One region of the Pseudomonas sp. B611 genome, then DNA from elsewhere that is predicted to be linked to it. Evidence: predicted binding sites of a transcription regulator. Region 1 holds the regulator's gene; each other region holds the start of a gene.
The links. The regulator sigma-54, encoded in region 1, starts transcription at its own class of promoters, with help from an activator protein. The targets are predictions, from matches to a motif close to ANTGGCATNNANNTTGCTNT.
Positions count from the first base shown of each region.

Region 2: a site for sigma-54 is predicted at 1,011-1,030, ahead of flgB (flagellar basal body rod protein FlgB). Genes of this name have one in related genera too.
Region 3: a site for sigma-54 is predicted at 5,145-5,164, ahead of ACZRMO_RS13955 (CmpA/NrtA family ABC transporter substrate-binding protein). Genes of this name have one in related genera too.

Region 1 covers NZ_JBUZST010000001.1:225,408-233,221, forward strand. Annotated here, with positions in the region: gene ACZRMO_RS01075 (hypothetical protein) at 1-79, shown strand, start outside; gene ACZRMO_RS01080 (class II fumarate hydratase) at 72-1,448, shown strand; gene ACZRMO_RS01085 (hypothetical protein) at 1,476-1,919, shown strand; gene ACZRMO_RS01090 (superoxide dismutase) at 1,921-2,532, shown strand; gene ACZRMO_RS01095 (ZIP family metal transporter) at 2,566-3,459, shown strand; gene ACZRMO_RS01100 (HPr family phosphocarrier protein) at 3,497-3,769, opposite strand; gene rapZ (RNase adapter RapZ) at 3,786-4,643, opposite strand; gene ptsN (PTS IIA-like nitrogen regulatory protein PtsN) at 4,646-5,110, opposite strand; gene hpf (ribosome hibernation-promoting factor, HPF/YfiA family) at 5,123-5,428, opposite strand; gene ACZRMO_RS01120 (RNA polymerase factor sigma-54) at 5,504-6,997, opposite strand; gene lptB (LPS export ABC transporter ATP-binding protein) at 7,182-7,814, opposite strand, start outside.
Region 2 covers NZ_JBUZST010000005.1:400,468-408,281, forward strand. Annotated here, with positions in the region: gene flgD (flagellar hook assembly protein FlgD) at 1-97, opposite strand, end outside; gene flgC (flagellar basal body rod protein FlgC) at 114-557, opposite strand; gene flgB (flagellar basal body rod protein FlgB) at 561-968, opposite strand; gene cheR (protein-glutamate O-methyltransferase CheR) at 1,276-2,103, opposite strand; gene ACZRMO_RS14575 (chemotaxis protein CheV) at 2,146-3,078, opposite strand; gene flgA (flagellar basal body P-ring formation chaperone FlgA) at 3,173-3,937, shown strand; gene flgM (flagellar biosynthesis anti-sigma factor FlgM) at 4,080-4,403, shown strand; gene ACZRMO_RS14590 (flagella synthesis protein FlgN) at 4,452-4,922, shown strand; gene ACZRMO_RS14595 (flagellar brake protein) at 5,019-5,768, shown strand; gene ACZRMO_RS14600 (MFS transporter) at 5,829-7,217, opposite strand; tRNA gene ACZRMO_RS14605 (tRNA-Arg) at 7,485-7,561, opposite strand.
Region 3 covers NZ_JBUZST010000005.1:265,627-273,440, reverse strand. Annotated here, with positions in the region: gene ACZRMO_RS13970 (protein kinase domain-containing protein) at 111-1,781, opposite strand; gene ACZRMO_RS13965 (nitrate/nitrite transporter) at 1,781-2,992, opposite strand; gene ACZRMO_RS13960 (ANTAR domain-containing response regulator) at 3,204-3,779, opposite strand; gene ACZRMO_RS13955 (CmpA/NrtA family ABC transporter substrate-binding protein) at 3,793-5,019, opposite strand; gene ACZRMO_RS13950 (secretin N-terminal domain-containing protein) at 5,227-6,201, shown strand; gene ACZRMO_RS13945 (FliM/FliN family flagellar motor switch protein) at 6,217-6,432, shown strand; gene ACZRMO_RS13940 (winged helix-turn-helix domain-containing protein) at 6,598-6,984, shown strand; gene ACZRMO_RS13935 (transglycosylase SLT domain-containing protein) at 6,977-7,438, shown strand; gene ACZRMO_RS13930 (quinone-dependent dihydroorotate dehydrogenase) at 7,524-7,814, shown strand, end outside.

The sequences.
Region 1 (7,814 bases):
TGCGTGGCGATTGGCGACCTGCGAATTGCTGCCGTCTATTTCTCACTCCGACCTGGTGCAAGGATCTAACGATGAGTAACACCCGTATCGAACGCGACAGCATGGGCGAACTGCAAGTGCCGGCCGAGGCCTTGTACGGTGCGCAAACCCAGCGCGCGGTGAACAACTTCCCGATCAGCCATCAGCGTATGCCTGCGCAATTCATTCGCGCGCTGATCCTGGCCAAGGCTGCTGCGGCCAAGGTCAACGTCGACCTCAAGCAAATCACTGAAGGGCAGGGCAAGGCCATCGTCGATGCCGCCCAGGGCTTGCTCGAAGGCGACTTCATGCAGCACTTCCCGGTGGATATTTTCCAGACCGGCTCCGGCACCAGTTCCAACATGAACGCCAACGAAGTGATCGCGACCCTGGCCAGCCGTTTGCTGGGCGAGGCGGTCAACCCCAATGACCACGTGAACTGCGGCCAAAGCAGCAACGACATCATTCCGACCACCATCCACGTCAGCGCTGCGCTGGTCCTGCATGAGCAAACCCTGCCGGCGTTGCTGCACCTGGTGCAGGTGATCGAGCGCAAGGCGGAGGAAGTCCACCCGTTCATCAAGACCGGCCGCACGCACCTGATGGACGCCATGCCGGTGCGCATGAGCCAGGTGCTCAATGGCTGGGCGCAGCAGCTCAAGGCCAACATCGGTCACTTGCAGGATTTGCTCCCGAGCTTGCAGGCCTTGGCCCAAGGCGGTACGGCAGTCGGCACCGGGATCAACGCCCACCCGGAATTCGCCGCGCGCTTCAGCCAGCAGCTGAGCAGCTTGACCGACGTGACCTTCACGCCGGGCAAAAACCTGTTTGCGCTGATTGGCTCCCAGGACACCGCCGTCGCCGTCTCCGGCCAGTTGAAAGCCACCGCCGTGTCGCTGATGAAAATCGCCAACGACCTGCGCTGGATGAACTCCGGCCCGCTCGCCGGCCTCGGTGAAATCGAGCTGGAAGGCTTGCAACCGGGCTCTTCGATCATGCCGGGCAAGGTCAATCCGGTGATCCCGGAAGCCACCGCCATGGTCGCCGCGCAAGTGATCGGTAATGACACGGTCATCACTGTCGCGGGCCAATCCGGCAACTTCGAGCTGAACGTGATGCTGCCGATCATCGCCCAGAACCTGCTCAGCAGCCTCGAGCTGCTGGCCAATTCCAGCCGCTTGCTGGCGGACAAGGCCATTGCCACCTTCAAGGTCAACGAAGCCAAGCTCAAGGAAGCGCTGTCGCGTAACCCGATCCTGGTCACTGCACTCAACCCGATCATTGGCTACCAGAAGGCCGCTGAAATCGCCAAGAAAGCCTATCAACAAGGCCGCCCGGTGATTGATGTGGCCCTTGAACACACCGACTTGCCCCGTAGCCAACTGGAAGTCCTGCTGGACCCGGAAAAGCTCACGGCCGGCGGCGTGTAATCACCGACCCTGCTTTGGAGGCTCACCATGGAGCACTGGAAACGCACGATCGAACGGGCCAATCGCTGCTTTATGGCGGGCGAACTGGTTGATGCTCGCGAGGCCTATTTGCAAGCCCTGGCCCTGGCCCAAGTGTTGTTCGAACGTTGGGCGGATGCCGACGAAGCAGTGGCGGCTTGCGTCATTTCCCATCACAACCTGGCGGACCTGCATCTGCGCCTGAACCAGCCGGAGGAAAGTGCGGAATACCTCTGCGCTATCCACCAGCGCCTGCTGCAGGCGATGCAGGACCCGCGCCTGACCCCGCAATTGCGTGAGGCGGCGCTGCGCCAGAGCAGCAAGACCTACGTCGAACTGTTGAACTTCATCAGCGATCACGGCGAGTACCCGCGTACCCATCGCCTGCTGGGTGGTACCGCGGCGCAACAGGATGCGTCGACTCGCAACAGTCCTTATTACGGAGCACATTGATATGTCCTACACCTTGCCTGCCTTGCCTTACGCCTACGACGCCCTGGAACCGCACATCGATGCGCAAACCATGGAGATTCACTACACCAAGCACCACCAGACCTACATCAACAACCTCAACGCTGCTGTCGAGGGCACCGAATTCGCGGGCTGGCCGGTCGAGAAACTGGTGTCCAGCGTGCAGCAGCTGCCGGAAAAACTGCGTGCCGCCGTGATCAACCAAGGTGGTGGCCATGCCAACCATTCGCTGTTTTGGGCAGTGATGTCGCCCAAAGGCGGCGGCAAGCCTGAAGGCGCGCTGGCCAAGGCTATCGATGAGCAAGTGGGTGGTTTCGACAGCTTCAAGGAAGCTTTCACCAAGGCCGCCTTGACCCGTTTCGGCAGCGGTTGGGCCTGGCTCAGCGTAACCCCGCAAAAGACCCTGGTAGTGGAAAGCAGCGGTAACCAGGACAGCCCGCTGATGAATGGCAATACGCCGATCCTCGGCCTGGACGTCTGGGAGCACGCCTACTACCTGCGGTATCAGAACCGTCGCCCGGAATACATCAACGCCTTCTACAGCGTTATCAACTGGCCGGAAGTCGCCGCACGCTATCAGGCCGCCTTGGCCTGACATTTACCACCACAACAAGATCTAAGGCCGACTATGGGCATTGAAACACTGGCGATCAGCAGCGGGCGAATGTTTCGTTATGCGTTTGGCTCGCTGCTGCTATTGGCAGGTACTGCATTGCTGGTGGCCCATGGGCTGGACTGGCTGAACCTGGAGCCGCGCATCCTGCGCGCCCTGCAAGGTGGATCGATTTGCGCACTGGGCACGGCGCTTGGCGCGGTGCCCGTACTGGTCATACGACGGATGCCGGTAGCGCTGAGCGACACATTGTTGGGTTTTGGTGCCGGGGTGATGCTGGCGGCGACAGCCTTTTCGCTGATCGTGCCGGGGATCGCCGCTGCTGAAAGCCTGGGGCTCACGCCCTGGGGCGCCAGTGGGTTAATCAGCTTCGGTATCATGCTGGGCGCGTTCGGGCTGTATCTGGTTGATCGCAAGGTCTCCGGCGCGAGCCCGGAAATGTTGGTGGGGACACCGGATCACCCGGTGATACCGCCGCGTATCTGGCTGTTCGTGTTTGCCATCATTGCCCATAACATCCCGGAGGGCATGGCAGTGGGGGTTTCGGCAGGCGGCGGTATGCCTGATGCCGATAGCCTGGCAATGGGCATCGCCTTGCAGGATGTACCCGAAGGCCTGGTGATTGCCTTGGTATTGGCCGGGGCAGGGATGTCGCGGGTCAAGGCGTTCCTGATCGGTGCGGCTTCAGGTTTGGTCGAGCCGGTATTCGCCGTGCTGTGTGCCTGGTTGGTGAGCCTGGCAGAGGTGCTGCTGCCACTCGGGCTGGCGTTGGCGGCCGGGGCGATGTTGCTGGTGGTGACTCATGAAGTGATCCCCGAATCGCGGCGCAACGGTCACGAAAAGCTTGCCAGCCTGGGGTTGTGTATCGGTTTTTGCTTGATGATGGTGATGGATACCGCATTGGGCTGAAGTCGTTGCGACTTCACGCCCGCCTCAAAGGGTGAGTTTACTCACCCTCATCAAAGAAGTTGTTGATCAGCGCCACCAGGGCGTCCATCGCTTCCTGCTCTTGCTCACCCTCTGTCTTCAGGTGAATCCTGGTGCCCTTGCCGGCGGCCAGCATCATCATGGCCATGATGCTTTTGCCATCGACCATGGATTCCGGGGTGCGCCCCGCACGGATCTGGCAAGGGAACTGCCCGGCGACGCCGACGAACTTCGCAGAAGCCCGGGCATGCAAGCCCAGCTTGTTGATGATTTCAATTTCCAGAGCGGGCATCGCGGGGGTGATCCTTTCAGCTAAGGTCGCGGTGGCGAACCTGGACGTTCTTGAGGGTTTGTTGCAGCACCTGGCCCAGGCGTTCGGTCAAGTAGACCGAGCGGTGGTGGCCGCCGGTGCAGCCAATGGCAATGGTGACATACGCCCGATTGCTTGCAGCAAAGCGCGGCAGCCATTTGAGCAGGTAGCTGGAGATATCCTGGAACATCTCTTCGACATCCGGCTGCGCTGCCAGGTAATCGGCCACGGGTTGGTCCAGCCCGGACTGCTCACGCAGCTCGGGTTTCCAATAGGGGTTCGGCAGGCAGCGCACATCGAACACCAGGTCGGCATCCACCGGCATGCCACGCTTGAAGCCAAACGACTCGACGAGGAACGCAGTACCAGGCTCCGGCTGGTTCAGCAGGCGCAGCTTGATGGCGTCGCGCAGCTGGTACAGGTTGAGGCTGGTGGTGTTTATTTTCAGGTCGGCGAGGTCGATGATCGGCCCCAGCAACTTGGTTTCGTCTTCGATGGCTTCTGCCAGGGAGCGATGTGGGCTGCTGAGGGGGTGGCGCCGGCGGGTTTCGGAAAAGCGCTTGAGCAGCGTCTCTTCGTCGGCGTCCAGGTACAGCACATCACAATGAATGTGCTTGGCGCGAACTTCCTCAAGCAGTTGCGGGAACCGCTCAAGGTGGCTGGGCAGGTTGCGGGCATCGATCGAAACGGCCACCAGGGGCTGCGCCAGTTCGGTGTGGATCAGCGCGCGCTCTGCCAACTCCGGCAGCAAGCCGGCGGGCAAGTTGTCGATGCAGTAGAAACCGTTGTCCTCAAGAACGTTGAGGGCGGTGCTTTTACCCGAGCCGGAGCGGCCGCTGACGATGATCAAACGCATGATTACTGCCCGTTCTGTTCATCCAGGACAACCTGGTACAGCGCCTCATTGCTGCTGGCGCTGCGCAGTTTGTCGCGTACTTCCTTGCGGTCGAGCATGCTGGCGATCTGCCGGAGCAGTTCCAGGTGCGCATCGGTGGCGGCTTGCGGGACCAGCAGGACGAACAGCAGGTCAACCGGTGCGCCATCGATGGCGTCGAAATCGATGGGAGCGTCCAGGTGCAGCAGGGCGCTGACAGGTGCCTCACAGCTTTTGAGGCGGCAATGGGGAATGGCGATGCCGTTGCCAAAACCGGTGGAACCGAGTTTTTCACGGGCAATCAGAGCCTCGTACACATCTTGCATCTCCAGGTCAGGCACTTCGCGGCTGATCAGGTTGGCAATTTGTTCGAGGGCTTTCTTTTTACTGCCACCCGGCGCGTTCACGAGGGAACGGCCGGGGGTCAGGATGGTTTCAAGTCGAATCATGGGTGGGGAGTGTTAGCGGCCAGTGCCCTGGAGAAGGCTCTGCTGCTTTTCCTTATGCTTTTTGATTTGGCGATCCAGCTTGTCGGTCAGGTCGTCAATGGCGGCATACATATCTGAATGCTCGGCATTGGCGACTACTTCCCCGCCGGGTATACGCAAGGTGGCTTCGATTTTCTGCTTCAGCTTTTCGACAGTCATGATGACTTGCACGTTGGTGATCTTGTCGAAATGCCCCTCAATTCTTTTGAGTTTTTCGCCGATATAGGCGCGCAGCGGTTCGGTCACTTCCAGTTGGTGTCCACTGATGTTGACTTGCATACAGCTTCTCCTTCGTTGCCAGTGCATAAAGCGGCAGGCAAAAGCGCCTGCCACTGGAACGCTGTGGCCCGCCCGTCACATCAAACGCTTACGCTCGCTGGAAGGCGCGATCCCGAGGGACTCGCGGTACTTGGCGACGGTTCGACGGGCGACCTGAATGCCTTGTGCCTCCAGTAAACCAGCGATCTTACTGTCACTCAATGGCTTTTTCTGATTTTCCGCGGCAACCAGTTTTTTGATGATCGCGCGGATCGCCGTGGACGAGCATTCGCCGCCTTCGGAGGTACTGACGTGGCTGGAGAAAAAGTATTTCAGCTCATAAATGCCCCGTGGGGTATGCATGAATTTTTGCGTGGTCACCCGTGAAATCGTCGATTCGTGCATGCCAACCGCTTCGGCGATGTCATGCAGCACCAACGGTTTCATCGCTTCATCGCCGTACTCCAGGAAGCCGCGCTGGTGCTCGACGATCTGGGTCGCGACTTTCATCAGGGTTTCGTTGCGGCTCTGCAGGCTCTTGATAAACCAGCGCGCCTCTTGCAACTGATTGCGCATGAAGGTGTTGTCGGCGCTGGTGTCGGCACGGCGCACAAAGCCCGCGTATTGCGGGTTGACCCGCAGGCGCGGCACCGATTCCTGGTTCAGCTCCACCAGCCAGCGCTCGTTGTCCTTGCGCACGATCACGTCAGGGACCACGTATTCGGCTTCGCTGGACTCGATCTGCGAGCCTGGGCGCGGGTTGAGGCTCTGCACCAGCTCGATGACCTGGCGCAGGTCGTCTTCCTTGAGCTTCATGCGGCGCATCAGCTGGCTGTAGTCGCGGCTGCCCAGCAGGTCGATGTAATCCGTGACCAGGCGTTGGGCTTCAGCGAGCCAAGGGGTCTTGGCGGGCAGTTGGCGCAGTTGCAGCAATAGGCATTCGCTGAGGGTGCGGGCGCCAATGCCGGCGGGCTCGAACTGCTGGATGCGGTGCAGGACGGCTTCGATCTCGTCCAGTTCGATGTCCAGTTCCGGGTCGAACGCTTCGAGGATCTCCTCCAGCGTCTCGTCCAGGTAGCCCTGGTTGTTGATGCAGTCGATGAGGGTCACGGCGATCAGGCGATCGGTGTCCGACATCGGCGCGAGGTTCAGTTGCCACAGCAGATGGCTCTGCAGGCTTTCACCGGCGGAGGTGCGGGTGGTGAAGTCCCACTCGTCGTCATCGTTGCTGGGCAGGCTGCTGGCGCTGGTCTGGTAGACGTCTTCCCAGGCGGTGTCCACGGGAAGCTCATTGGGAATGCGTTCGTTCCATTCGCCTTCTTCCAGGTTATCCACCGTTGGGGCGGTTTCCTGATAGGAGGGTTCTTGCACGTCGGAGTTGGGTTTTTGCTCGATGTTGTCGGCCAGCGGGTCTGCATTATCGAAGTCGTCGCCTTCTTCCTGGCGTTCGAGCATCGGATTGGACTCCAGGGCCTCCTGGATTTCCTGTTGCAGGTCCAGGGTCGACAATTGGAGCAGGCGGATGGCCTGTTGCAGCTGCGGTGTCATCGTCAGCTGCTGGCCCATTCTCAGGACTAGCGATGGTTTCATGGCAGGGGCTTAACACCTTATTCGCCGGCGCAATGCGCCATCCACGACAGGGCGCGTGAGCGCCAAACATAAGCAAATTATATGCCTGATATCGCGGGCTTTGCCTAGAGCGCGGTAACAATAAAAATCCAGAGGTTTTCATTGACTCCCGCGCATCTTGGCAGCGGCCGTGACACCACGGTGTTTACAGGCGGAACTCGTGACCCAGGTACACTTCCTTCACCAGTTCGTTGGCAAGGATAGTCTCGGCGTCGCCTTCGGCAATCAACTGGCCATCGTTGACGATATACGCGGTTTCGCAGATATCGAGGGTTTCACGCACGTTGTGGTCGGTGATCAGTACGCCGATACCCTTCGCCTTGAGGTGATGGATGATCTGCTTGATATCACCGACCGAGATCGGGTCGACGCCGGCAAACGGTTCGTCCAGCAAGATGAACTTTGGCGCGGTGGCGAGGGCGCGGGCGATTTCCACACGACGACGCTCACCACCCGACAAGCTCATGCCGAGGTTGTCGCGAATGTGGTTGATGTGGAACTCCTGCAGCAGGCTTTCCAGCTCCTTGCGACGGCCGTCACGGTCGAGTTCCTTGCGGGTCTCGAGGATTGCCATGATGTTGTCGGCTACCGACAGTTTGCGGAAGATCGACGCCTCCTGCGGAAGATAGCCGATGCCGGCGCGTGCACGACCGTGCATGGGCTGGTGGCTCACGTCCAGGTCGTCGATCAGGACGCGACCCTGATCCGCCTGGACCAGGCCGACGATCATATAGAAGCAGGTCGTCTTGCCGGCGCCGTTGGGGCCGAGCAAGCCGAC
Region 2 (7,814 bases), on a different contig from region 1:
CAGTGGCAGTGCTCGCAACGTTGTTCGTGGCGGTCTTGACCTTGGTGTTGAAAAGGTCCTGGACTGCCGTGTTGGTAGTGGTATCAACAATGGCCATTATTTGGCGCCCCTTATCACTGACCCAGGGTCAGGACCTTCTGCATCATGGCTTTGGCGGTGTTCATCATTTCCGCATTGGTCTGGAACGAGCGACTGGCAGAAATCATGTCAGCCATTTCCTCGACCACGTTGACGTTGGGGTAGTAGACGTAACCCTTTTCGTTCGCGGCGGGGTGGTTAGGCTCGTAGCGGGCTTCCAGGTTGCTCTGGTCTTCAACCACACCCAGCACCTGCACGCCGGAACCGGCATTGCCCTGGTCCTGGAACAGCGAATCGCTGCCACCGCTCTGGCCGCCCTGGAACATGGTGGCGAACACCGGGTGACGGGCGCGGTAGGTCTGGTCAATGCTCGACGACACGGTCTCGGCGTTGGCGATGTTACTGGCGACGGTGTTCAGACGCGTGGTCTGGGCGCTCATGCCACTACCGGCAATATTGAAAACACTGGACAGGGACATGGCTTACTCTCCACGCAGGGCTGACATCAGCCCTTTGAATTTGCTGTTGAGCAGGGTAAAGCTGGCCTGGAAGTTCACCGAGTTCTCGGCATAGGCCGATTGCTCCAGCTGGGCGTCAACGGTGTTCTGGTCGATCGACGGCTGCATCGGCGTGCGATACAGCAGCGACTCGTCCCCACTGCTCAGGCCTTGCGCTTCGATATGACGGTTGTTGGTCATGTTCAAGGCGAAGGTGCCGTTCTTGGTCTTGTCCTGCTGTGCGGCGAGCACGGCGGAGAAGTCCAGGTCCCGAGCCTTGTAGTTCGGGGTATCGGCGTTGGCAATGTTGTTGGCCAGGACTTCGGCACGCTGGGCGCGGAAGCCCAGGGCTTGTTCGTGGATACCGAGCGCTTTATCGAAGCTGATGCTCATGGCGGAAACCTTTAGGCTGACCTGCTGTTCGTTAGCAGGGTTATAGCAAGGTGTGTGCCAGTTTACGCAGAGCCTGTATTTAAAGGGTTTGAGGGCAGATTGCCGATGGCAATGCCAGAAAAGCGGCAAGCCGTTTCCGCGTGGCGCCAGTAAAGCGGCAATCCGGGTTGCCGCTATTGTCAGGATTGCCGCATAACAAATGTGGGAGCGGGCTTGCTCGCGAATGCGGTATGTCAGTCATAGATGAGTCGACTGATCCACCGCATTCGCGAGCAAGCCCGCTCCCACATTTTTTACCGCGTACGACTTACTTGGCCTGATAGATGATGCCCGGGCTGCACTGCACCATCTGGTAATGATCCGGCAAACCGTTCAGCGCTTCGGAAGCACCGAGGAACAGATAGCCACCACGCTTGAGCGTGCCGTGAATGCGCAACAGGATGTCTTTCTTCACCTCGGCCGAGAAGTAGATCAGCACGTTGCGGCAGAACACCATGTCGAACTTGCCCAGGCTGGCGTAGCTGTCGAGCAGGTTGAACGAGCGAAACTCCACGCGGCTCTTGATCGGCGCCTTGACCGCCCAACGCCCTGCCCCTTTCGGGTCAAAGTAACGTTGCAGGCGCTCCTGGGACAAACCCCGGCCCAAGGCCAGGCTGTCGTACTCGCCGGTCTTGCAGTTGGTGAGCATGGTGCCGGACAGGTCGGTGGCAACAATCTGCGCACCCGCCTTCAGTTGGCCCATGTTGGTCCGCTCGAACTCGTCGATGGACATCGAGATCGAATACGGTTCCTGCCCCGAGGAGCAGGCCGCCGACCAGATGCGCAAGCGTTGGCCCGGGCTGGCCTTGATGGCTTCCGGCAGCACTTTGCTCTTGAGCACTTCAAACGGATAGGTGTCACGAAACCACAGGGTTTCGTTGGTGGTCATGGCATCGACCACCATTTCCTTGAGCCCGCTGCGCGGCTGCCCCTGAATACGCTGAACCAGCTCGCCCAACGACTTGATGCCCTGCTGTTCCATCAACTTGTTGAGACGGCTGGATACCAGGTACTGCTTGTTTTCACCGAGCAATATGCCACAGGCTTTTTCCAGGAAGACCCGGAACTGTTCGAAATCCAAATTACCCGTAGACAATGATACCGCCTCTTAAATCGTGTGACCGCCAGGGGAAATCCCCTAGCCGTGATCTGCTGCCTTGATCCGGTCGACAACCCGGTTTGCCAGGTCATCCGGGCGGAATTTGGCCAGGAAGTCATCGGCACCGACCTTCTTGACCATCGCCTGGTTGAATACGCCCGACAACGAAGTATGCAGGATGATATGCAATTTTTGCATGCGTGGATCGTTGCGTATCTCGGCCGTGAGGGTGTACCCGTCCATTTCCGGCATCTCGATGTCGGAAATCATCATCAAGAATTCTTCTTCCGGTTTCTTGCCTTCATCCACCAATTTGCGCAGGTAGTCCAACGCCTGGCGCCCATCATTGAGTGCCACCACGTCTACACCGACGGTCTGCAGGCAACGGGTCACCTGCTTGCGCGCCACCGAGGAGTCGTCCACCGTCAGCACCCGCAGCGAGATCGCCTTGTGCGCCGTCTCGGCATCGACCACACCGACGGAAATCGCTTCCGAGGTGGGCGCCACTTCGGCGAGGATCTTCTCCACGTCGATGATTTCCACCAACTGGTTGTCCACCCGCGTCACCGCCGTGAGGTAGTGATCGCGGCCGGTGCCCTTGGGTGGCGGATGGATCTCTTCCCAGTTCATGTTGACGATGCGCTCCACCGAGCGCACCAGGAAACCCTGGGTCTTGGTGTTGTACTCGGTGATGATCACGAAAGGGTTTTCGCGGTCCTGCAAACCTGCCGAGCCCGTGGCCAGGGACAGGTCAAGGATCGGAATGGTCGCGCCACGGATGTTGGCCACGCCACACACCACCGGGCTGGACTTGGGCATGATCGTCAGCTTGGGGCACTGCAGCACTTCCCGCACCTTGAACACGTTGATGCCGTACAGCTGTTTGCCATCCAGGCGAAAAAGCAACAACTCCAGGCGATTCTGCCCTACCAGCTGTGTGCGCTGGTTTACTGAATCCATTACTCCTGCCATGCCTTGACTCCCACGCTAAAACCTTTGGCCATACCTATAAGGGCAGTGACGCGCACCCAACACTAAACGGCACGAGCTTTGCTATTTATTGGTCATGGATATTAAAACGACAGTTTCCCGACACCTTGACCTGACACGGTATTGCCGCTTGTTTTGCGTACCGCTGGCGCTGCTTGCCTTGGGCTTGGGCACCACGGCCCGCGCGGACAACGTCACCTTGCCTGATCTACTTATCGGCGTCACCCAAGGGTTTCTTGAGTTCACTGTAGAAGATTATCTGGCGACCACCCAGACGCCCGGGCGTTATGAAATCCAGGTCAACCAACTCGACCCGCGCCTGCGTATGCCAATGTGCGACAAGGAATTGACAGCCACCCTGGAAAGCCCCGCCCAGCCGATTGGCCGCGTGACCGTGAAAGTACGCTGCGAGGGCGCTGCGCCGTGGACGGTGTTCGTGCCGGCGCAGGTCAAGCTGTTCCGCGACGTGGTGGTGGTGGCGCGGCCGCTGAAGCGCACCGGCATCATCGGTTACGACGATGTTGTGTTGCGTGAGCGTGATATCAGCCTGATCAACCAGGGCTATCTCACCTCGGTCGATCAGGCAGTCGGGCAAAAATTGACCCGACCAGTGGTCACCGACCAGGTCATTACCCTGGTACACCTGGAACAGGCCGAGGTCATTCGCAAGGGTGACCAGGTGGTTATTTCCGCCAGCAGCGGTGCCTTGCAGGTAAAAATGCCGGGGGAAGCGCTGTCCAATGGCGGCATGAGTGAACAGATCAGGGTCAAGAACCTCAATTCCAACCGCGTGATCAAGGCACGGGTGACCGCACCCGGCCAGGTCGAGGTGGCTTTATAGAGAACTGGTATCAGGCGCCAGCTTTTCCTACACTGTGTACCAGACGTGTGCGCATGCAGGTTTATTGTCAATCGAGCCTAAAGTTTGTCCGGGTATGGCCGAAAACATGGCAAGCGTCCAAATACCCAGAGGTTTTTTTATCATGGTCATCGATTTCAGTCGTTTAAATAATTCCCAGGCATTGCCCGGCTCTACGCGCACCACCGGTGCCAAGGACAGCGTAGAAGCCAAGTCCCAGCCACTGCCCGCCAAGGCAGAACAGGCCGGCGCCAGCCAAAGCGGGGAATCCGTACACCTGAGCAATGAGGCTCAACAGTTGCAGAAGGTCACTGACTCGCTGCGCGATCAACCGGTTGTCAACAGTGCCCGTGTGGCCGAGTTGAAACAGGCAATCGCCGATGGCAGCTACAAAGTCGACAGCAACCGTGTAGCCAGCAAGCTGCTCAACTTCGAAGCCGAGCGCTAGGCAAAGGCCTGCGCCGGGCTTTTGGACGCTTAAAACCCAAGGCCAGCCATGCACCACGACGAAACCCTGCTTCAACTGATCATTGATGATCTGGCACCGACGCAACAATTGCTCGAGCTGCTCAAAGAAGAATCCCTGGCCCTCTACGGCCGGGATATGCGCCTGCTGGAAGAAATCCTCGCGCGCAAACAGTCGCTCATCGTGCTCCTTGAACAGCATGGCAAGAAGCGCAGCCAGATCCTGGCCAGCCTCGGCCTGCCAACCGATCACGACGGCCTCGCCCAACTGGCCAGCCATTCCTCCGTCGGCGACGAGTTACTGGCGCAGAGCCAGGTACTCAATGAGCTGCTCAGCCAGTGCCAGGAAGCCAACCTGCTCAACGGTCAGTCGATCCAGCTGCAGCAAGCCACGACCGCCAACCAGTTGCGTATACTCCATGGCGGCGAGCCACCGGCCCTGTATAACGCCCAAGGCTCCACCTCACGCCTGGTCAAACCAGGCACCCGCAGCCAAGCCTGACGCCGGTTTACAGCGCGCCCTATCCAAGGCGCGCTACATGCTGGCAAAATGCCGGTTCTTGCGTGTAGTCGTATTTTGTCTGGAGATGGAAGAACCGTGTTCAACGCCCTTAATGCGGAAGATACACCGCAGCCACCCAAGGTACTCACTACACCTCTGGAAATTGTCGGCACCCTGCGGATGCTGCAAGAAAGCCACGACCCGCTGATCATTACCTTCCACGAACGCAGCCAGCGCTTCCAAAGCTACCTGGTGGACGTTGACCGGGACAGCAAGACCCTGGCACTGGATGAAATGATCCCGCGCGATGGCGAGCGCTTCCTGGAAAGCGGCGAACCGTTTCGTATCGAAGGCTTCCACGAAGGCGTGCGCGTCGCGTGGGAAAGCAACGGCACCTACAGCGTCAGCGAAAAAGACGGCCACCGTATCTACACCGGCAGCATGCCGGACGAGGTGGTCTACCATCAGCGCCGCAATGCCTTCCGCGCCGCGCTGAAACTGGCGCAACTGGTGAACATCGAGCTGGGCGGCGAGAAACTCAAGGCGCCGGTCAGCGGCAAGCTGCTGGACATCTCCGCCACCGGCTGCAAATTGCGCTTTGAAGGCGACATCTCCGAGCGCCTGCAACTGGGCCAAGTCTACGATCGCTTTATCGCCGCCCTGCCCTTCGGCAGCATGACCACCTCCGTCGAACTGCGTTACCTGCACTTCGAAGAAAAGATCAACACCACCTTTGCCGGCGTGCGCTTCCACAACATGAGTGGGTTGGTGCAACGCCAGGTCGAGCGTTTTGTGTATCAGCTGCAACGCGAAGCGCGGCGCTTTGACAAAGACGATGACTTTTAAGCCTTAAAGCACGCCACAAAAAAACGGGCAGATCCTCATGGGATCTGCCCGTTTTTGCATTCAGGGGCGCGCCCTGCTCAGGTCATGAGGGTGCTCTTCCGGCCCCAGAGGCTCCGGCGGCCCTACGAATGCCGGCTCATCCACCGGCGGCTGCGGCCCGTCTTCAGGCTCGGGCTCTTCCGGCGCAGCGGTCTGCATCTGCTCCTGCACCACCTGCTCGTCTACCCGCGGATCCAGCGCAGCCACCAGCGGCGAGCTGGACATGCTGTCAGGCATCGCCACGTGATGCAGTGGCGCATCGTCCACCTGATGCAGGTTGGTCACCGCCTTCGGCCGGATACGCCACACCAGGATCAGCGCACACAAGCTGAAAAACGCGTAGAGCATCTGACTGCCAAAAAGCTTCATCACCACACCGGCCAACAACGGCCCGATACTGGCACCGACGCCGTAGGTCACCAACAGCATGGCGGTCAGCGACACGCGGCGGTCACCCTCGACATGGTCGTTGGAAAACGCCACGGCCAACGGGTAAAGGCAGAACTGCACCAGCGAACACAGGAAGCCCGCCACGAACAGCACCTCCAGCGGCACCTGCGTCATGATCGCCAATGGCAACGCAGCAACCGCCAGGCACAGGGCAAAACAGCGAATCAACAAGGCCCGGTCATAGCGGTCGGACAACCAGCCGAGCGGCCACTGCACCAACAGACCGGCAAAAATGCACGAGCCCATGAACAGACCGACCTGCTCGGTCGTCAAGCCTTGCTGGGAGGCGTAAAGCGGTGCCAGGCCGTAGAACGAACCGACGATCAGCCCCGCACCCAGCACCGTGCTCAGCGACTGCGGCACCCGTTTGATAAAGAAACGCGGCTCCATCGGCGCAGGATGCAGCGGCGCCGGGTGAATCCGCCGGGTCATGGCCACCGGCACCAGGCACAGGGCGAAGCACAGCGCGACCAGCATCAGCAATTCAAGACCGAGCTGGGGATGCATCACCAGGATCAACTGGCCGAGCACCAGCCCCAGGTAGGAGGCGATCATATAGCCGCTGAACACCACGCCGCGCTGCTTGGCGTCCGCCTGCTCATTGAGCCAGCTCTCGATGACCATGTATTGGCACATCATCCCCAGGCCGACGATGATCCGCAGCACAATCCAGGCTGGCAGCCAGTCGATCAACCCGTGCCCCAGCACCGCCGCACCGACGATCCCGGCACACGTGGCATACGCACGAATATGCCCGACCCGGGCGATCAGGCGGTGCCCGATCTTGCCACCCAGCACCAGGCCAAAGTAGTTGGCCGCCATCAGCGCACCGACCCACAGGCTGTCCACATGGTCGGCCGCCAGGCGCAAGGCCAGGTAAGTACTGAGCAGGCCGGAGCCGATCAGCATCATCAAGGAGGCGAAATAAAGGGCTCGAAAAGATTTCCAGATCTGGCGCATCGGCGTTCCGAGCGGCTCCTTGCAGTGAGGGACAGGGCTATCGGCATGATAGTCCTGGGTGACGGGCCCGGACAGGCGGCAAATGCTGTTTCCCGGGATTATTTTGCTTAAGCGTCAGACGCTGCCCGGCTGCCTGTCAGATACACAGATCGCGACAAATAAGCCGCGCACCTGCTGTGAACCCAGAACCGCGGCAAGGTTCGCCGCTTCTTTGACGAACGCCCATAAAAAAGCCCCGCCAGAGTGATCTGTGCGGGGCTTTGGATCTGGTGTCCCAGGGCCGGTTCGAACGGCCAACCTTCCCCTTAGGAGGGGGATGCTCTATCCAATTGAGCTACTGGGACAAATGGCCGTCACTGCGCCAGGGGCAGTGCGACGGACGGCGTGCATGTTAACGGCCGAGGTGGGTTTTGTCATGTCGTCCGTAGGCTTTTTGAGTGTAGGCCGCTGCCTGCCCGGGCGACTACGGCCTGCCCCAGTAAATACGGGCACTTGGCGCTATCGTGCAAAATGCACTCCTGCAAAATGCCATCATTGCAAATTGCAAGAAAACAGACCTTCAATAACCACCTAAGATGCTGATTTTATTGAAATAAA
Region 3 (7,814 bases), on a different contig from region 1:
AGGGGCGGCTATATGTGTGGTGTTGAAAGGGCTAATGCAGCGGTTGTGCCAAGTTGGCAGATGCCCGGATTTATTGGCCTTGCGTTCGATGCTGCAGCTTTTTTCGCCCTCTAGTGGTGCAACAGCCAGTACAGCAGCACCAGATTGAGCAGCAAAGATACGGCCGCCAGGGTTTGCCAGACCTTGAGCGGTTCGCGTTCCAGCAGCGGCCTTGGGCGCACGCTCAATTCGCGGCGGTCGGCCTGCTCCAGGGCCCTTAGCCACTCCTCGGCTGTTTCATAACGTTGCGCGGGTTGGGCGGCCACCGCACGTTCGAGGCTGAGGGGCAGCCACTCGGGCAGGTCGGGACGGTAGCGGCTGGCGCTGACGGCCTGGGTGAAGCGTGGCCGTTGAAAGGCTTCGATCTCGCCGTAGGGATAATGCCCGGTCAGCAGGTAATACAGCGTCACGCCAACGCTGTATAAATCCTGTTGAGCGGTAGGATGCTCGCCAGCAAACGCCTCGGGGGCGATAAAGCTCGGGGTGCCAGGCAGCAAGTGGGCGCGGTCTTCGGAGAGCCCAAGGCAATAGGCCAGGCCGAAATCCAGCACGCGCAATTCGCCGTCGTCGCCCAGCAGCAGATTCTCCGGTTTTATGTCGCGATGCAGGATCTGCCGCCGATGCAGCATGCCCACCGCCCGCACCAACCGCTCGGCGATGGACAGCCATTGCGCCAGGGGCAATGGACCTTGTTGCTGGAACAGTTGCGCGAGGGTTCGCCCCGGATATTCACGCATCACATAGTACAAATGCTGACGCGCGCTGGCGGCGTGAACCTCAGGAAACGCGCGCCCGGCTACGCGGCGCAGAAACCATTCCTCCGACAGCAAGGCCTGCCCGGCATCGCTGTCGTCGTCACGGTTGAGCGGCAGGGTTTTCAACAACCATGGCTGCTGATGGGTGTCACGTACCCGGTACAGCAATGACTGTCGGCTGTGTGCCAGCACACCTTCGACCTGCCAGCCTTCAAAGCATTGCCCGGCTTTTAACGGCGGCGGCAGCGGCCATTGCTGCAATTGCACCAGTGCATCGCCCAGGGTCGCGGCGCCGAGTGTGTCGATACGCACCAGCAGGGCGCTGGCGTTGTCCTGGCTGCCGGCCAGGTGCGCGGCGTTGACCAAGGTGTTGACCGCCAGCTCGAGGTCGCTTTGCTCGCGCAGGATCGTGCTGATGCTGTTGTCGCCCAAGGTGGCCCACACACCGTCGCTGACCAGCAGGAAGCATTCGCCTTCACGCAGTTCGCCGTCGAGAAAATCCAGCACCAGGTGTTGATCCAGGCCGAGGGCGCGCTTGAGCACATGCTGCATGCCCGGTTGTTCCCACACATGGTCTTCGCTGATGCGTTGCAACTCGCCGTCCAGCCAGCGATACACCCGGCAATCACCGACATGGGCCAGAGTGAAACGCTGGCCACGAAACACCAGGGCGCTGACGGTGGTCAGCAGTGGCTGGCCACCGCCATTGGCTTGCAGCCAGCGGTTCTGCGCGAGCAGCAAGCGTTCCAGCGCCTGGGCCACACCCCAGGTCTGCGGCGTGGCGTAGTAGTCGAGGGCCAGCGCCTGCAAGGTCGAACGGGCGGCCAGGCCGCCGTCGGCGCATTGGCTCACGCCGTCGGCCAGCGCGCACAGGTAGCCTTTGCTCGCGGCCAGTTCGGCCACGGGCGTGACCACTCGCAGCGCATCCTGGTTTTCCGGCCTTGGGCCGATGGCGCTGGCCTGGGCGATGCTCAGTCGCAGGCTCATCAGACGCGTGCGGCCGTCACGGCGGCCGCGCCCCAGGTGGTGCGCCAGCGACGTTTCACGCCGTGCAGGCCGAACCAGGCCAGCACGCCGAGGCTGGCGAACAGCCACAGGGCCAATTGATAGCTGCCGGTGCTCTGTTTGATTGCGCCCATTCCCGCCGCGAGGGCAAAGCCGCCGATACCACCGGCCATGCCGATCAAGCCGGTCATCACCCCGATTTCACGGCGGAAACGTTGCGGCACCAATTGGAACACGGCGCCATTGCCTGCGCCGAGGCCGAGCATGGTGCAGACGAAAAGCGCCAGGGCCGCGTAGGAACTCGGCAGGTTGAAGCCCACCGCGGCAATACAGACCGCCGCCACGCCGTACATGCCGAGCAGGGTGCGAATCCCGCCGAAACGATCCGCCAGGGCGCCGCCCAATGGGCGCATCAGGCTGCCGCCGAACACACAGGTGGCGGTGTAGTAGCCGGCCGTCACCGGGCTCAGGCCGTACTGGTCGTTGAAGTAGCCGGGCAGGGCGCTGGCCAGGCCGATAAAACCGCCGAAGGTCACGCTGTAGAAAAACATGAACCACCAGCTGTCGCGGTCGCCCAGGGCCTTGAAGTAGTCGGCCATGGCTTTGGCTTTTGGCCGTTCCGGGGCGTTGCGCGCGAGCCAGGCGAAGACGATCAGGGTCAGGATCAAGGGAATCAGGGCAAAACCGAATACATTGCTCCAGCCAAACGCGGCCGCCAGCACCGGCGCCAGCAACGCCGCAAACACGGTGCCGGAGTTACCCGCACCGGCGATGCCCATGGCTTTGCCCTGGTGTTCGGCGGGATACCACTGGGACGCCAGTGGCAAGGCGACCGCAAACGACGCGCCGGCCATGCCGAGGAACACACCCAGCAGCAAGGCTTGTTCGTAGCTGTGAATCCCGAGTTTCCAGGCGCCGAACAACGCGACGATCACGATTACCTGGCCGATCAGCCCGGCGGTCTTGGGCGACAGCCTGTCGGCCAGCATGCCCATCAAAAAACGCAGCACTGCACCGGCGAGGATCGGCGTCGCGACCATCAGGCCGCGTTGTTGCGTGGTCAGGTGCAGGTCGGCGGCAATCTGGATCGCCAGCGGGCCGAGCAGGTACCAGACCATGAAGCTCAAATCGAAATACAGGAACGCGGCAAACAGGGTCGGGGTGTGCCCGGATTTCCAGAAGCTTGATTTCATCACGCACCTCAACGGTTGGGAGTCTTGTAAGAAGGCCTGGTGATGGAGCCGCCGGCGAAGGCCGCCCCACCGGCCCCATGCTCTGGGGCCAAAACGCAAAAACGCCGCCACCGGGTTCGCGAGGGGCAAACCGGATGTGCGACGTCTTTGTCGTGGAGGGGCAACCGCCGTTGGTTACCTGTAGGGATCCTTTAGCAAGAGCTGAGCCAGATCAGCCGAGCAACTCGCTCATGGCGATAATCTGCTCTGCCACCTGGATCAGTTTCTGCTGGCGGCTCATGGCCTGGCGGCGCATCAGCGTGTAGGCCTCTTCCTCATTGCAGTCCTTCATTTTCATCAGCATACCCTTGGCCAGTTCGATGCGCTTGCGCTCGGCCAACTGCTGGTCACGGGCCTGCAGCTGGGCGCGCAGGGCCTGGTCGCTCTCGAAGCGCGCCATGGCCACGTCGAGGATCGGTTGCAGGCGCTGGGCCTGGATGCCTTCGACGATATAGGCACTGACGCCAGACTTGATCGCCTGGCGCATTACATTCGGGTCATGCTCGTCGGTAAACATCACGATGGGCCGGGGCTGGTCGCGGCTGACCAGCACCACTTGCTCCATCACGTCGCGCCCGGGTGACTCGGTATCGATCAGGATCACGTCCGGGCGCACCGTTTCGACGCGCGCGGGCAGGTCGATGGTCAGGCCGGACTCATCGATCACCTCGAAACCGGCCTCGATCAGTGCAGCCTTGAGCCGGCCGACTTTGCGCGGTGTGTCATTGATCAACAGGATTCGCAGCATATCGGTCTTCCTGTCAGCGCAAGGCCTGGCGGCTGGTGGGATCGTTCATCGCGTGCAGACGGAAGCTGCGCGCATAGGCGGCGGGGTCGCGGCCATCCCAGATTTTGCCGTCGATCAGTTGGCTGCTGCGCATGTCCTGGGCGATCGGAGGAACGCCGACGGCGCTGGCGGCCTCGCGGTACAGCGTCAATTGCTGCACCTGGCGGGCAACCCCCAGGTAGTCCGGGTCTTCGCGCAACAGGCCCCAGCGGCGGAACTGGGTCATGAACCACATGCCGTCCGAGAGATACGGCAGATTCACCTCGCCATCGGCAAAAAACCGCAGGGCATGGGGGTCTTGCCATTGGTTGCCGAGGCCATCGTCATAGCTGCCCAGCAGGCGCGGTTCGATGCAGTCGAGGGGCGCGTCGAGGTAGTCGCGGGCGCTCAGCAGTTGGGCGGTGGAGCGGCGGTTCTCCTGGCTCTGTTCGATAAAGCGGCTGGCTTCGAGGATGGCCATCACCAGCACGCGGGCGGTGTTGGGGTATTGCTCGACAAACGCCTGGGTGCAGCCGAGGACTTTCTCCGGGTGGTCTGGCCAGATCGCCTGGGTGGTGGCCAGGGTAAAGCCCTGGTTTTGTTTTACCGCGCTGGCACACCAGGGTTCACCGACACAAAAACCATCGATACGTCCGGCTTGCAGGTGCGCGACCATTTGCGGCGGCGGTACCACCACGCTGTTGACGTCCTGCAGCGGGTGGATGCCTTGGCTCGCCAGCCAGTAATACAGCCACATGGCGTGGGTGCCGGTGGGAAACGTCTGGGCGAAGGTCAGTTTTGTGCGGCTTTGGTGCACATGGCGATCCAGCGCCTCAGGAGTGACCACGCCCTGCTGTTGCAGGCCGTGGGACAGGTTGATGCTCTGGCCGTTCTGGTTGAGCCCCATCAGTACCGCCATGTCGGTGGGCGCTACGCCGCCGATACCCAGGTGCACGGCATAGATCAGCCCGTACAGGCTGTGGGCGGCGTCGAGTTCGCCGCTGACCAGTTTGTCGCGCAGGTTGGCCCATGACGCCTGGCGCTTGAGGTTGAGTGTCAGGCCGTAGGGTTGGGCGAAGCCCTGGGTGGCGGCAACTACCAGCGAGGCGCAATCACTCAGGGCCATGAAGCCCAGGTCGAGACTGCTCTTTTCCGGCGCGTCACTGCCGTTGACCCAAGCCAGTGGGTCTTTTCTCGGGCGGTTATCTGCCGGTTCGTTCATCAATGCCTGCCTTTTCTCTCAAAAAAAACGTCGTTCCCTCGGATGGCGCTGGAGGCCATTGCAGGGTAACGACGCCTTTGTCCGTAGGCCCGTGCCTTCGTTGGCGCGCGCTCTGATGAGTGTGTGTAGCAATGCACATGCCATGGCCAGGGTGTGGACGCGTGCCGTCAGTTTTCCGTCAAGATTGAAAACTGGCGGGCTCTCAGTATGGCCGCTTCGTCACGCCAGGCTGCCGAGAAAACCAAGGTGAATAGTGTGTTCCCTGCAAGGATGACCCGCCAGCGGCTGTGCAGCTGGTTGTTGTGCGCTGCGTTATCGCTGGGCACCTGTGCGGCGAGGGGCGAGCCCTACCGGGCGCAGGAAGAGAACCTGCAGCGGTTTTTTACCGCGCTCTCGGTGCCATTGGGCTTGTCGGTTGTCCTCAGCCGCAAAGTCGCTCGCCTGCATGTCAGTGGGCTGTTTGATTTTGACGCGCCGCAACAGGTCCTGGAGGTACTGGCCCTGCAGGAGGGCCTGATCTGGCATCGCGATGGGCAAGTCCTGTACCTCTACGAAGCCGATGAGGTGAGGAACTCGGCAGTTGCGCTGCGGCACATTTCCGTCGACAGGCTGCGGGGGCAGATGCGTCGTACGGGGCTGGACGAGTCCAGCTATCCCTTGCGTAAAAGCGGGGAGCGCATGTTCTCCGTCACGGGGCCGCCAAGCTATGTCGATCAAGTGCTGCGCCTGGCGCAACTGATGGATCGGCCGCCTGCCCCGCCGCGTGTGGTGTTGCCCTCCGTTGGCGTGGTGCAGGTGTTCAATGTCGATGTGGCTGATCGTCATTATGGCGTGGGTACGGACACGATTTCCGTGCCTGGGATGGCTTCAATGATCGAAGCCCGGTTGTCCAGCGAGCACAAAACTCAACTGGCTGAAGGCAGCCTTACGTTCATTGCTTATCCAGACACCAACAGCCTGCTGATCCAGGGCAAGCCCGATCAGGTGAGTCTCATCAAGCAGTGGGTCGCGGAGCTGGATGTGCTCACCCCGCCGGATGAGGTCTCGTTGTGGCAGGTAGGCGCCGATCACGATGAACTCAAGACTCTGACCGCCCCTCCCGGACCATCACCCTTGACGGCGGAGCAGCATGAGCGTGTGCATCGCGCGTACATGCCACGGGGTCGCGAAATTTCTCCATGAATAGGGCGCTTGTCCATGCACCTGGAAATACTTCTGCAAGAGCAACTGATCAGTCGCAAGCGTCTGGCGGCGTTTGCAGTAGGGAAGGTGTTACCGCTGACACCTGACGTCATTCGCTGTGTGGAGGTGCGGGTCAATGGCCAGTTGATGGCTTTGGGCGAGTTGGTGCAATTGGAGGATCGGTTGGGGGTCGAGTTGCACGAGGTTTATCACGATTGGGTCGCCGGGTAGGGCCGGATAAAGAATTGTCCTACTGAGTAGCTGGGAAAAACGCCGGATGAATGGGTTTTTCCCTAGGGCCAGGTGTAGGACTGTTTCTTATAGTCGCGATGTTTGCGGGTGAGCCAATACAGGAAATAAGGATTTCAATGTCAGTAGTTGAATACAGAGGTGCGTATGGCGGTCGTGATTGACAGGTCAGCGACGTCCCTCGTTTTTGCCCACTGGACCTTACATGGTGATGGCCGGTTGACCGGGGGCGGGACAGACGTTCAATTGCCACCCAAGGAGGGCCAGGTGCTGCGGTTGTTGCTGGGTTCGGGTGGCACACTGATGACCAAGGACCGCTTGCTGGAACTCGCATGGCCCAGGGGCGAGGTGGCCGAGGAGTCGCTGACACGTTGCATCTACTCGTTACGCAAGTACCTGAAGGCCGACAAGGGGTTTATCAAGACGATCTATGGCAGGGGCTATCGGTTTACTTGTCCGGTGCAGGTGGGAAGTGCTGACGCGAGGCAGGTAGCGCATGTGTGTGCGGCTTGTGGTCGGGTCAACAATGTTTAAAGCCTGGGGGAAAGGCCTGCTTTTGAGCCTGTTGATGGGCAGCAGCCCGGCACTGGCATACTGCTGGGACGAAGTGGCCAGCCGTTATGACCTAGAGCCGGAGTTACTGCAGGCTATCGCTGCTGTCGAGTCGGGTTACCGCGCGCAGACCATCAATAACGCTAACCGCAATGGCACGCGGGATATCGGCTTGATGCAGATCAACAGCATTCATCTGCCCCGTCTGCTGAAGCTGGGCATCACGGAAGAGCGGTTGTTGAGCGAGCCCTGTCTCTCGGTGGAGGTGGCAGCATCGATTCTTACCGAGTTCATCCAGCGCTTTGGTTACAACTGGACTGCCGTCGGCTCCTATAACGTCGGAGGGGGGGCAGGCCCCAAACGTGATGCCTTGCGCATGCAATATGCGCAAAAGATCTGGGCACGCTATGAAGAGCTGGTAGCCAATCGCCAATGACGATTGGCGGCACGCCTCGCATGCAGCCCGCCACCCCGGCTATAATCGTCGCCACCTTTCGCCGCCATCCGAGTCTAGCCCGCCCATGTATACCCTGGCCCGCCAGCTGTTGTTCAAACTTTCCCCGGAAACCTCCCACGATCTGTCCCTGGACCTGATCGGTGCCGGTGGCCGCCTGGGGCTCAATGGCCTGGTATGCAAGGCACCGGCAAAAATGCCGGTATCGGTGATGGGGCTCGACTTCCCCAACCCGGTCGGGCTGGCGGCTGGCCTGGACAAGAACGGTGCGGCCATCGATGGTTTTGCGCAGCTGGGTTTCGGTTTTGTCGAGATCGGCACCGTGACCCCGCGCCCACAGCCGGGCAACCCCAAGCCG